2 regions of the Hydrogenophaga sp. SL48 genome follow, and region 2 is predicted to be linked to the other one. Evidence: riboswitches for the same ligand, from Rfam matches in the RefSeq annotation. Region 2 holds a riboswitch; the other holds the start of a gene.

Region 1 (5,888 bases), 590 kb from region 2:
CGATGCTGGGCTCCAGCGCGGCCAGCGCCGCACGGTCCAGGGCCTGCGGCGCGGGAAGCCCGGCGGCCAGGGTGGGCGCGGTCTCCAGGCGCGCGAGCACGCGGCGCGCGGCGCCCAGGTCGCTGCCGTGGGCCAGCAGCAGGCTGCCGAGCGCGCGGAAGTGGATGTCGGCCGGCGCCGTTGCGCCCGGCGCGGGCGCGCAGGCGGTGCAGGTGCCGCAGGCCTCGGGCAAGGCGCTGGCCGACGACGGCGCGTGGCTCAGCGCCTGGGCGATCTCGCGCCACAGCGCGATGGAGCGCCAGCCCAGCTCGGCCACGCGCGGACCGCTGGTCTCCAGCTCGGCGAGCGGGCTGAGCATGCCCGCGGCCGTGAACGCTGCGGCGCCCCGGCCGTCGCTGGTGGCCTGCGGCCCGTCGGCCGGGTCGAACACGGTGACCTCGTGTGTGGCGCCCAGCCGCCAGGCCAGCAAGCGGCCCAGCAGGCCGGCCCCTGCGATCCCGATGGACGCCATGGCTCAGCCCTTGGTGGTCAGCGAAGGATCTGAGCCCCCAACCCTGGCTTCGCCAGTCCCCCCAAGGGGGTGCTGTCGTTCTTGGGGCGGCCCGGCGAACGACGACACCGGCACGTAGAACTCGCCGCCCACGGCCTTGAACTCCGCGCTCTTCTGCGCCATGCCTTCGCTCAGGGCTTGCTCGTCGCTCACGCCTTTGGCGGCGGCGTAGTCGCGCACGTCCTGCGTGATCTTCATGGAGCAGAACTTCGGACCACACATGGAGCAGAAGTGCGCCTCTTTCGACGAATCCTTGGGCAGGGTTTCGTCGTGGTAGTCCTCGGCGGTCTGCGGGTCCAGGCCGAGCGCGAACTGGTCGCGCCAGCGGAACTCGAAGCGCGCTTTGCTCATGGCGTCGTCGCGCGCGCGGGCACCGGGGTGGCCCTTGGCGATGTCGGCGGCGTGGGCGGCGATCTTGTAGGCAATGATCCCCTGCTTCACGTCGTCGCGGTCGGGCAGGCCCAGGTGTTCCTTGGGCGTCACGTAGCAGAGCATGGAGGTGCCCATCCAGCCGATCATGGCCGCACCCACGGCCGAGGCGATGTGGTCGTAGCCCGGCGCGATGTCGATGGTCAGCGGGCCCAGCGTGTAGAACGGCGCCTCGTGGCAGTGCTTGAGCTGCTCGTCCATGTTGGCCTGGATCAGGTGCATGGGCACGTGGCCGGGGCCTTCGATCATGGTCTGCACGTCGTGCTTCCAGGCCACCTGCGTGAGCTCACCCAGCGTCTTCAATTCGGCGAACTGCGCTTCGTCGTTGGCGTCCGAAGCACTGCCGGGGCGCAGGCCGTCGCCGAGCGAGAAGCTCACGTCGTAGGCCTTCATGATCTCGCAGATCTCTTCGAAGTGCGTGTAGAGGAAGTTCTCCTTGTGGTGGGTGATGCACCACTTGGCGAGGATGGAGCCGCCGCGCGAGACGATGCCGGTGCGGCGCTGCGCCGTGAGGTGGATGTAGGCCAGGCGCACACCGGCGTGGATGGTGAAGTAGTCCACGCCCTGTTCGGCCTGCTCGATCAGCGTGTCGCGGTAGATCGCCCAGGTCAGGTCTTCGGCGACGCCGCCCACCTTTTCCAGCGCCTGGTAGATAGGCACCGTGCCAATGGGCACGGGCGAGTTGCGCACGATCCAGTCGCGCGTGGTGTGGATGTTTTTGCCGGTGGACAGGTCCATCACGTTGTCGGCGCCCCAGCGGATCGCCCACACCAGCTTGTCCACTTCTTCCTCGATGCTGGAGGTCACGGCCGAGTTGCCGATGTTGGCGTTGATCTTGACGCCGAAGTTGCGCCCGATGGCCATGGGCTCCACTTCAGGGTGGTTGATGTTGGCCGGGATGATGGCGCGGCCGCGCGCCACCTCGTCGCGCACGAACTCGGGCGTGAACACCTCGGGAATGCGCGCGCCCATGGGGTTGCCGCGCAGGCGCGCTTCACGCGCCGGGTCGCCCAGGTACTCGCGCATCCACTCGCGCTTGCCGTTTTCGCGCAGGGCCACGTACTCCATCTCGGGCGTGACGATACCTTTGCGCGCGTAGTGCATCTGGGACACGTTCATGCCGCTCTTGGCGCGGCGCGGCGTGCGTTGCAGGCCGGCGGCCTCGGCGCGCAGGGCTTCGATGCGTTCGATGGTGGTGCCGTTCTGCGCGGCCTCGTTCTTGATGCCGTCGTCCAGCGCGGCGCGCTGGCGGCCTTCGTAGCTCTCGGTGTCGCCGCGCGCCGCGATCCAGGCGCCGCGCACGTCGGCCAGGCCGGTGCGCACGTCGATGGCGGCGGCTGGGTCGCTGTAGGGGCCGGAGGTGTCGTACACCGTGACCTGCTCACCGTTGGACAGCAGGATCTCCCGCATGGGGACCTGGATGCTGGCTTGCGAGCCGGGCACGTAGACCTTGCGCGAAGCAGGGAAGGGCTCGCGGCTGAGGGCGAACTGGTCGGCGAAGGGAATCTTGTCGGGGGCGTTCATGGCGGTCTCCTGTGTGGGGCTGTGGATGCTCCGGAGACCGCCCGTCAAAACATGCACCCGGGTCCACCGCTGGTGTGGACGGACCCGTCGCACGAGGGACGGGTGGGGGATGCAGGCCCTGGGGGCTGCGCTCTTCTTTCGCTGGTACTAGCCAGATCAAGTTCACGGGTTCGGTTCTTCAACCATCTCAGCGCTGGACCTTTCGGTCTGTGCACCCCGGAGCAGGACGGAGTGTAGCGTGGTTTCCGGCGGGCGCCGTGCGCTGACCCCACGGGGTCCAGGCCCATCGTGGCGCGGCGGCGTCCTCCAGCGCACAGACCGGGGTGCCATCGCTTGGTAGGCTGGAGGGCCGTGGCCCGCCGCCGCCCCGCATCCTGAAAGCACCCGCTCCATGACCTGGTTTCACTGGCTTCTCTTCACCGCCGGCGCGCTGGCGCTGCTGTGGGCGGCGCTCACCGCCGGGGGTGCCTGGCGCTGGAACGCCGCCACGCGCGCCTTCATCGCCCGCCTGGACGCGCAACGCCTGCCGGCCTCGGCGGCCCGCTACGACCCGCGCGAGATCGAAGGCCTGCCCGCGCCGGTGCGGCGCTACTTCAGCACCGTGCTCACACCGGGCCAACCCCTGGTCACCACCGCCACGCTGGAACACACCGGCAGCTTCAACCTGTCGGTCACCGGCGAACAGTGGAAGCCCTTCACCTCGCGCCAGCGGGTGGTTGTGCAGCGCCCCGGGTTTCTCTGGGACGCGCGCATCGCCATGGCGCCCGGTGTGGCCGTGCGCGTGCACGACGGCTACGCGGACGGGCAGGGCCTGCTGCACGCGGCCGTGTTCGGGCTGTTCGATGTGGCCGACATGCAGGGCGGCGGCGAGCTGGCGCGCGGTGAGCTGATGCGCTTCTTGGCCGAAGCCGCCTGGTACCCCACCGCCCTGCTGCCCAGCCAGGGGGTGCGCTGGACCGCCGTGGATGACCACTCGGCGAATGCCACGCTGAGCGACGGGGCGCTTTCGCTCACCCTGCTGTTCCGCTTCGATGACGCGGGCCACATGGCCTCGGTGCGCGCCGAGGCGCGCGGTCGCCTGCTGGGCCAACAGGTGCGCATGGCGCCGTGGGAAGGCACCTGGTCCAACCACCAGCGCGTGGGCAGCATGACCGTGCCGCTCACCGGTGAAGTGGCCTGGCTGCTGCCCGAGGGCCGCAAGACCTACTGGCGCGGCACGGTCACCTCACTGCGCCACGGTCGGTCTGCGTGAGCCGGCGCGGGCCCTTCTGGCCCACTTGATGCCCTCGAACCAGAACACGCTGAACAGGCCCAGCCCGCCGGCGGCGGCCAGCTCGTGCATGGGCAAGGGCGCAAAGCGCAACACGCCCACCGCCCAGGGCACATAGAGCGCGGCCAGCAGCAGCGCCAACGCCAGACCCACCACCACCCAGAGCGTGGTGTTCGGCGTGCGCAGCGTGGCCCAGAGCGGCCTCGTGGCCGATCGGTTGGACAGGATGAGTGCCAGGTTGCCGATCACCAGCGTGGCAAAGGCAAAAGCGCGGGCCTCTGCCTCGGGCAGCCGGGGCGCCGCCCAGGCAAACGCGCCCAACACCGCCGCCAGCACGCCCAGGCCCTGCAGCAGCGCCAGCCACAGGGTGACGCCGCCAAACAGCGGTGCGTTGGCGTCGCGCGGCGGGCGCTGCATCACGTCGCTCTCGGCGGGTTCGTTTTCAAAGGCAATCGAGCAGGCCGGGTCGATGATGAGTTCAAGCAGGGCAATGTGCATCGGGAACAGCAGCGCCGGCCAGCCGAGCAGCACCGGCAGCAGCGCCATGCCCGCGATCGGCACGTGCACCGCCAGGATGTACGACATGGCCTTGCGCAGGTTGTCGAAGATGCGGCGCCCCAGCCGCACCGCGCGCACGATGGCCGCGAAGTCGTCCTCCACCAGCACCAGCGAGGCCGACTCGCGCGCCACGTCGGTGCCGCGCTGGCCCATGGCCACGCCCACATGCGCCGCGCGCAAGGCCGGCGCGTCGTTCACACCGTCGCCCGTCATGGCGACGATGTCGCCGCGCGCTTTCAGCGCCTGCACGATGCGCAGCTTCTGCTCGGGCGCGATGCGCGCGCACACGCTCACGCTCGCCATGCGCTCGCGCAGGGCGGCGTCGCTCAGCGTCGCCATCTCGTCGCCCGAGAGCACCTCGGCGGCCGACTCCGCCAGGCCCGCCTGCCGCGCGATCGCCTGCGCCGTGGCCGGGTAGTCGCCGGTGATCATCACCACGCGGATGCCGGCCGCGCGGCACTCGGCGATGGCGGCGGGCACCTGCGGGCGCACCGGGTCTGCGAGGCCCAGCAGGCCGACGAACGTGAAGTCGAAATCGTGCTCGTTGGCGGGCCAGTCCTGGCCTTCGAAGCGGCCCTGGGCGACGGCGAGCACGCGCAGGCCCTCGGCGGCGAGTTCGTCCACCACGCTGGCAATGTGGGCCTTCTGCGCGTCGTCGAGGTGGCACAGGTCCACCACGGCCTCGGGCGCGCCCTTGGCGGCCACGGTCTGCACACCATCCTGTGACGAAGCCCACACATGCGACATGGCGCGCAGCGCGGGGCTGAGCGCGTAGGTCTGCACCAGCCGCCAGTCGCGGTGCAGGTGCTCGGTGTCGGTCAGGAAGCGTTCGCCCAGCTGGTGAAACGCCTTCTCCATCGGGTCGAACGGGTCCACCACGCTCGCCAGGATCGAAAACTCCACCAGCGTGTGGAAGGCCTCGGGCAGCGGTGAACCGTCCCCGGCCTCCAGCGCCAGCCGGTCGGCGAGCGCCACGCCGCCCGCCGCCAGGTGCGTCACCGTCATGCGGTTGCCGGTCAGCGTGCCGGTCTTGTCGCTGCACAGCACCGTGGTCGCGCCCAGCGTTTCGATCGCGTTGATGCGGCGCGTGAGCACGCCTTCTTTGGACAGGCGGCGCGCGCCCAGCGCCGGGAACACGGTCATCACCACCGGGTATTCCTCCGGCAGCATCGCCATGGCCAGTGCGATGCCGGCCAGCAGCGCCTGCAGCCAGTCGCCCCGCACCAGGCCGTGCACCAGCACCAGCGCCAGGCTGAGCGCCAGCGCCAGCAGGGCCAGGTTGCGCACGAGTTGCGCCGTCTGCTTCTGCAGCGGTGAACGTTCTGTCTCCAGCGTGCCCAGCGCCGTGCCGATGCGCCCGATCTCGCTGCGCGCGCCGGTGGCCATCACGCGCGCCAGCGCGTGCCCCTGCACGATCAGCGTGCCCGCGTACACGCTGGGCAGGTCGTCGCCGCCGGGGCGGGCTCGGGCGGCGTCGTCGGCCTGCGGGTTCGCCGCCAGCTCCGGTGTCAGCGCTGCCCGCTTGCTCACCGGCACCGGCTCGCCGGTCAGCAGCGA
Region 2 (5,888 bases):
CTTGTATGCCGTGGGCGAGAGGCAGAACACCACCGCCTCGCAGCGCGAGCGCGTCACCTCGTGGATGAAGTCGTCGATCGAGGTGCGGGTGATCTGCAGGGTGCCGACCCGGGCGTAGAAACGCTGTGGCCGTTTGTTGCTTTGCAGCTGGATGTCGCGCACGCTGCGGTTGAAACAGCCGGTGAGACTGCGCACCACCGAGGTCTTGCGGGTGTTGGCGTTGCCAATGAGGATGTAGGCGTCCATGGGCATGAACCGCTCAGCCCAGCTTCACCGCCGTGCCGCTGACGGCGACCATCATCATGCCGTTGGCCTCGCCCATGACCTCGTAGTCGAAGTCGATGCCGATCACACCGTTGGCACCCATGGCTTTCGCGGCCTCGATCAGGCCGTCCATCGCGGCGTCGCGCGCGCCGGCCAGCGCGCGTTCGTAGCCACCGGCCCGGCCGCCGACCACGTCGCGCACGGAAGAAAACATGTCGCGGAAGATGTTGGCGCCGATGATGGCCTCACCGTTGACCACACCGAGGTACTGGCCCAGCTCGATGCCGGGCGGCGTGGTGGTGCTGAGGAAAAAACCGTCGGTGCTTTTGGAAAACCAGCCCATGTGAACCTCCGTTGGATGCGTGTGGTGGATGCACCCGGGGGTGCGTTCGGATTCATTGTGCCAGCGCTGTCAGCACCCTCACCCCAGCCATCTCCCGCACGCAGGCGAGAGCGCAAAGCACTCACCAGAGCGCGACCAGCCGCCCCTCGCGCAGCGCCCAGGCGCGCTGGGCCATGGCGCGCGCCTCCTGCTCGTCGTGCGTCACGAGGATGGCGGTCATGCCGGCTTCGGTGATGCGTTCGCGAAACTCGGCGCGCAGCTGTTCGCGCAGCGCGGTGTCGAGCGCGCTGAAGGGTTCGTCGAGCAGCAGGGCGCGGGGCGCGGTGATGAGCGCGCGCGCCAGCGCCACGCGCTGCTGCTCGCCGCCCGAGAGCGTCCAGACCTTGCCCAATGCGTGACCGGCAAGGCCGAAGCGCGCGAGCATGATGCGGGCCCGATCACGCGCCTCACTGCGGCGCACGCCCTGTTCCACCAGACCGAAGGCCACGTTGTCCTGCACGTTGAGGTGGGGGAACAGAGCGAAGTCCTGGAACATGAGCGCGAAGCCGCGCCGCTCGGGCGGCAGCGCCGTGATGTCCACGCCGTCGAACCACACGCTCCCCGCCTCGGGCGCCTCCAGCCCGGCCACGATCTTGAGCAAGGTGCTTTTGCCGCTGCCCGACGCCCCGAGCAGGGCCACGGTTTCGCCCGCGGCCACGCTCAGGCTCACGCCCGCGAGCAGCGGCCGGTGGTCCCATTGTTTGGCGATGTCGCGCAGTTCAAGCATGGGGTTCATTGTCCATGTGTGCAGGGCCTTCGATCAGCATGAAGGCCAGCGGCGCGAGCACCATCAGCAGACAGGCGAGCACGAGCGCGGCGTCGAGGTTGGCGGCGCCGGGCCTGCCCAGGTGCTGGTAGATCAGGGTGGTGAGCGTGGTCCACTCGGGCCGCGAGAGAAACAGCGTGACGGCGAATTCGCCGAGCGCGGTCGCGGCCGCGAAGGCCATGCCCCGGCGCAGCGCGGGCGCCACCATGGGCAAGGTGACCCGCCAGAACACGCGCCAAGGATTCGCGCCCAGCGAAGCCGCCGCCTGCGCGCAGCTCGCGGGCAGACCGTCGAGCGCGGCGGTGAGCGACTTCGCGATGAAGGGGTAGGCCAGCAACGCATACGCCGCCAGCAGCAGGGCGAGGCTCGCGGTCAGGTCCGGGTAGAGCAGCAACAGGCCGAAGGCCACGGTCACAGGCGACACCACGAACGGCAAAAAAGCCGCCGCGCGCCAGGCCAGCGCCAGCCAGCCTCGCGCCTCGCTGGCGTGTCGCGCCATCGAAGCCGCGTCGAGCGCGCGCACCGCGAGCGCGTGCGTGAGGCCCAGCGCGGTGGCGAGCGCCAGCGCCATGGCGGTGAAGCGCAACGTGTTCCACAACGCGTTCAGCGTCTCGATCTCCATCAGCACGTCGGCGCCCTGCCCCGCCACCAAAGCCTGAGCGGCACGCCACACGATGGCAAGCAACGGCGCGGCGCACACCACGAACAGCACCCCCAGCGCGGCCGCCACGGCCGCCCACTGCCAAGGGCTGCCCGGGCGTTGCCGCGCAATGGGCGTCACGCGCCCCGGCGCGGCCAGCCGTTTTTCCAGCCAGGCGTAGGTCAGCGCCACCGCGCCAGTGAGCCCCAGCATCCAGACCGCGAGCACGCCCGCGCGGCCCAGCTCCAGCTCGTGTGCGACCAGGGTGTAGATCTCCACCTCGGCGGTGGCGTAGCGCTGCCCGCCGAGGATCAGCGCGAGGCCGAAGCCCGCGAAACAGTAGAGAAACACCAGACACAGTGCTGACGCCAGCCAGGGCAGGATGGCCGGCCATTCGACGCGCCAGAACGCGCGCCAGGGCGTGGCGCCCAGTGTGCGCGCGGCGGCCACGCGCGGCGCGCTCACCTGCTCCAGCGCGTCCACGCCCGCGCGCACCACGAGGCACAGGTTGAAAAACAGGTTGCCGTAGAGCAGCAGCCAGGGCGTGTCCACCAGCTCGATGCCAGCCTCGGCCAGCGGCCCGCCGAGCAGCCCGCGCGGCCCCCAGAGCGCCAGCACACCGAGCGCCGCCACCAGCGTGGGCACCACGAAGGGCAGCATCAAGAGACGCAGCACCAGCGCGCGGCCGGGAAACGCCAGCCGGGCCAGCACCCAGGCCACGGGCAGCCCCAGCAACAAGGCCAGCACGCAGGTGATGCCCGCCTGCGCGAACGACCACACGATGCGCCAGCGCAGGAAATGATCCTGCCAGACATCGAGCCAGCGCACCGGCTCGGCGCCCTCCAGCCCACCCGCCCCCAGCCCCTCGATCAACAAGCGCCACACCGGCGCCACCAGCACCAGCGCCAGAAAGCCCAGCGGCAGCGCGGGCAGCAGCCAGCGCGATCTCAAGCCATGCATGAGCGTGCAGAACCAGGGCGGAGGGCCGAAGCACGTGCCCCGACCAGGGCACCCGTGGAACCGGCTTCGCCGGGCCACCCGGTGCGTCCCCCCTCCAGGGGGGAAGCCGCGAAGCGGCGCAGGGGGTTCATTTCAAGACGGTCTTGGTCCAGCGCTGCATCCAGGCCTTGCCCTTGGCAGAGGCCTCGGCGGCGGGCGGGTTGTCAAACGCCGTCGGCTCGCTCGCGTGCGCCTTGATCACGTCCACGCGCGCGGCGCCCGCCTCGGCCGGGAACATCCACATCGTGGTCTGCAGCGCCTGCTGGGCCGGGGCCGAGCGCAGGAGCTCGATGAACTGGCCGGCGGCGGCCTGGGCGGCCGGGTTGCCGCCCTTGACCAGCGCCACGCCCTCGACCTGGCGGAACACACCGCCCTTGAGGAACAGGTTGGCCGTGGGCGACTCGGTGATCTTCTCCTTGCTGTAGAAGACCTCGGCCGCCGGGCTGCTGGCGTAGCTCACGACGATGGGGCGCGTGCCGCCGTTGCGCGTGAACTCGGTGTAGTAGGCCTCGGTCCAGCCCTTGACCACCTTCAAGCCGTTGGCGCGCATCCGGCCCCACCATTTGAAGGCACCCTCTTCGCCCAGGCCAGCGATGGTGGCGTACACAAAGGCCTGGCCCGGGCTGGAGGTGGCCGGGTTCTGCACCACCAGCAGCTTGGCGTAGGCGGGCTGGGTCAGGTCGTCCAGCGAGGCGGGCAGCGCCAGGCCCTTCTTGGCGAACCAGGCCTTGTCGATGTTGAGCGTGACGTAGCCGTAGTCCACCGGCACCACGCCGCCGTCCAGCGCCACAGCCGCCGCGCGCTGCGCCGCCGGGCCGCTGTAGGGCTCGATCACGCCAGCCGAGAGCGCGCGCGGGAGCAGCGTGTTGTCGATGCCGAACACCACGTCGGCGATGGGTTTGGCCTTGGTGAGGATGAGCTTGTTGGTCATCTCGCCGGCGTCGCCGGCCTTGACGATCTGCAGCTTCGTGCCGGCCTCTTTCTCGAACTGCGCGAGCAGCTCCTTGGGCAAGTCGAACGAGCTGTGGGTGAGCACACGCAGGGTCGGCTTGGCCTGCGCGTGCGCGAGGGGCGACAACGCCGCAAGGGACAACGAAGCCAGAACCCAATGAAAAATCCGCCGCTGCATGTGAAACCGCCTTGTCAAAAAAACGCCTGCTGGAAGCGCTTGAAAGGGACGGATCACTGCACCACAGCGGACCGGCTCATCACGCTCCCTACGCTGGCACAACCCAGATCAGGTGAGAGGGGTATTTCTCAGCCGCTGCCCGCATCGCTGCGGGTGGTGGGCACCCCCGGTGAAGCTGCGGATTGTAGTCGTCGCTCATCCCTTTTTTGGAGAGAGGGGCCGTGTCCACCACCGGCTGCAGGCCAAGAAGCCCCACGGGCTTTACCTATACTTCCAGTAGGCCTATCGGTGTACACAACCGGGGGCCGTTTGTCATGGCCGAAAAACATCAAGGAGGTGTGTGTGCATGAATTCCCTTTTCACCGCTGGGGCCGAGTGGCCTGCATCGTTGCCGTCTGGGGGCCGCTGATGGCCTGCCAACCCACCGCGCCCACCGGGCAGCCAACCGGCACTTCCGCCACCACCGCACAGGCCACGGGGGCGCAGAAGAACGACAAGTCGGAGCAGGCGCATCTGTTCAAGGTCAATCCCTCGCCCAAACAGGTGTTCGAGGTCGAGTTCGAGATTCACGATGCGCCGGGGCCGTTGATGGCGGTACGGGGAAGCGCTGGTTACAGCGCGACGCAGGCCCCCAACTGCACCTTCGTCACCAATGCCTGGGCTGGCACCTGGGGCACACCGTTCAAAGGTCTGAGCTTGCCCGTCACACCCATGGGGCCCAATCGCTTTGTGATGACGGTGGCGCTGGACGGCATGCTGGACGAGGACTACTACGGCAAGGGCGTTTGCCGTTGGAAGATGGGCGGCGCGGGAGCGGGTTTCGCTGCCAGCGCGGCGGAGGAAGACACCCAATATGGCTTGTCACTGGACGCAAAGGAGTTCGTGGACGGCGCCACATACCGGAAGTACTACTGGAAAGGCAATTACCCTCAAAGAAAGACGAAAAACGAATCTGGCATTCCCTCGAGCTCCGCTGGTGTTTCCAAGCCTGAAGACCTCTTGCCCGGTTTTCGTGAAAACGTCTTCTCTATCACCGCCAAAGTGCGGGTCAAGCCATGAGTATCAGCAGCCAGCAATACGCGGATCTGTCGTTTCGCGTCTATCGAAGTACGCCCGCCCGAAGCTACGCGCGCGCCGATGATTCAGCTCCTTCTGTCGAGTCGGGTGACGTGAAGTTCTACATTCGCGCTCATGTGGACAACCCAAGGACCGGTTACCAGGGCACCATTTACCAGCGCAGGGACACCGGGGAACTCGTGGTTGCCCACCGAGGCACCGAATTCGACCGCGAAGCCTTCAAGGACGGCGCACTGGCCGACGGCGGCATGGTGCTCAATCGCTCCAATCTTCAAGCCGACGATGCGATTGCCTTGACACGTCAAGCCATCAATCTGGCCAAAGAAGACCAAGGCGACGGTTACCCTTCCGGCCCCGTCACCACCACCGGCCACTCCCTCGGCGGCACGCTCGCCCAGGTCAGCGCCCACCATTTCGACCTCAAGGGCGAGACCTTCAACGCCTATGGCGCCGCCAGCCTGGGGCGGCGCATTCCCGAGGGCGGGCACTCGGTGATCAACCACATGATGGCAGGTGACGCCGTGAGTGCCGCCAGCCCCCACTTCGGCGAAACCCGCATCTACGCCCGGCAACAGGAGGTCGATACGCTGCTGGCCAAGGGTTACGACAACAAGACCCACTGGAGCGACCC

Evidence for each region. Region 2 has a riboswitch for thiamine pyrophosphate ahead of IM738_RS13190 (thiamine ABC transporter substrate-binding protein). Riboswitches for the same ligand answer to the same signal wherever they lie in the genome.
Region 1: another riboswitch for thiamine pyrophosphate. It lies ahead of thiC (phosphomethylpyrimidine synthase ThiC); the one in region 2 lies ahead of IM738_RS13190 (thiamine ABC transporter substrate-binding protein).

What each region holds. Positions count from the first base shown of each region.
Region 1 is NZ_CP063400.1:3,375,187-3,381,074, reverse strand. It holds gene IM738_RS16010 (FAD-dependent oxidoreductase) at 1-511, opposite strand, end outside; gene thiC (phosphomethylpyrimidine synthase ThiC) at 515-2,503, opposite strand; TPP riboswitch at 2,620-2,732, opposite strand; gene IM738_RS16000 (DUF6920 family protein) at 2,895-3,755, shown strand; gene IM738_RS15995 (cation-translocating P-type ATPase) at 3,729-5,888, opposite strand, start outside.
Region 2 is NZ_CP063400.1:2,782,107-2,787,994, forward strand. It holds gene IM738_RS13170 (hypothetical protein) at 1-252, opposite strand, end outside; gene IM738_RS13175 (heavy metal-binding domain-containing protein) at 260-607, opposite strand; gene IM738_RS13180 (ABC transporter ATP-binding protein) at 729-1,373, opposite strand; gene IM738_RS13185 (ABC transporter permease) at 1,366-3,012, opposite strand; gene IM738_RS13190 (thiamine ABC transporter substrate-binding protein) at 3,140-4,129, opposite strand; TPP riboswitch at 4,248-4,358, opposite strand; gene IM738_RS13195 (hypothetical protein) at 4,523-5,239, shown strand; gene IM738_RS13200 (XVIPCD domain-containing protein) at 5,236-5,888, shown strand, end outside.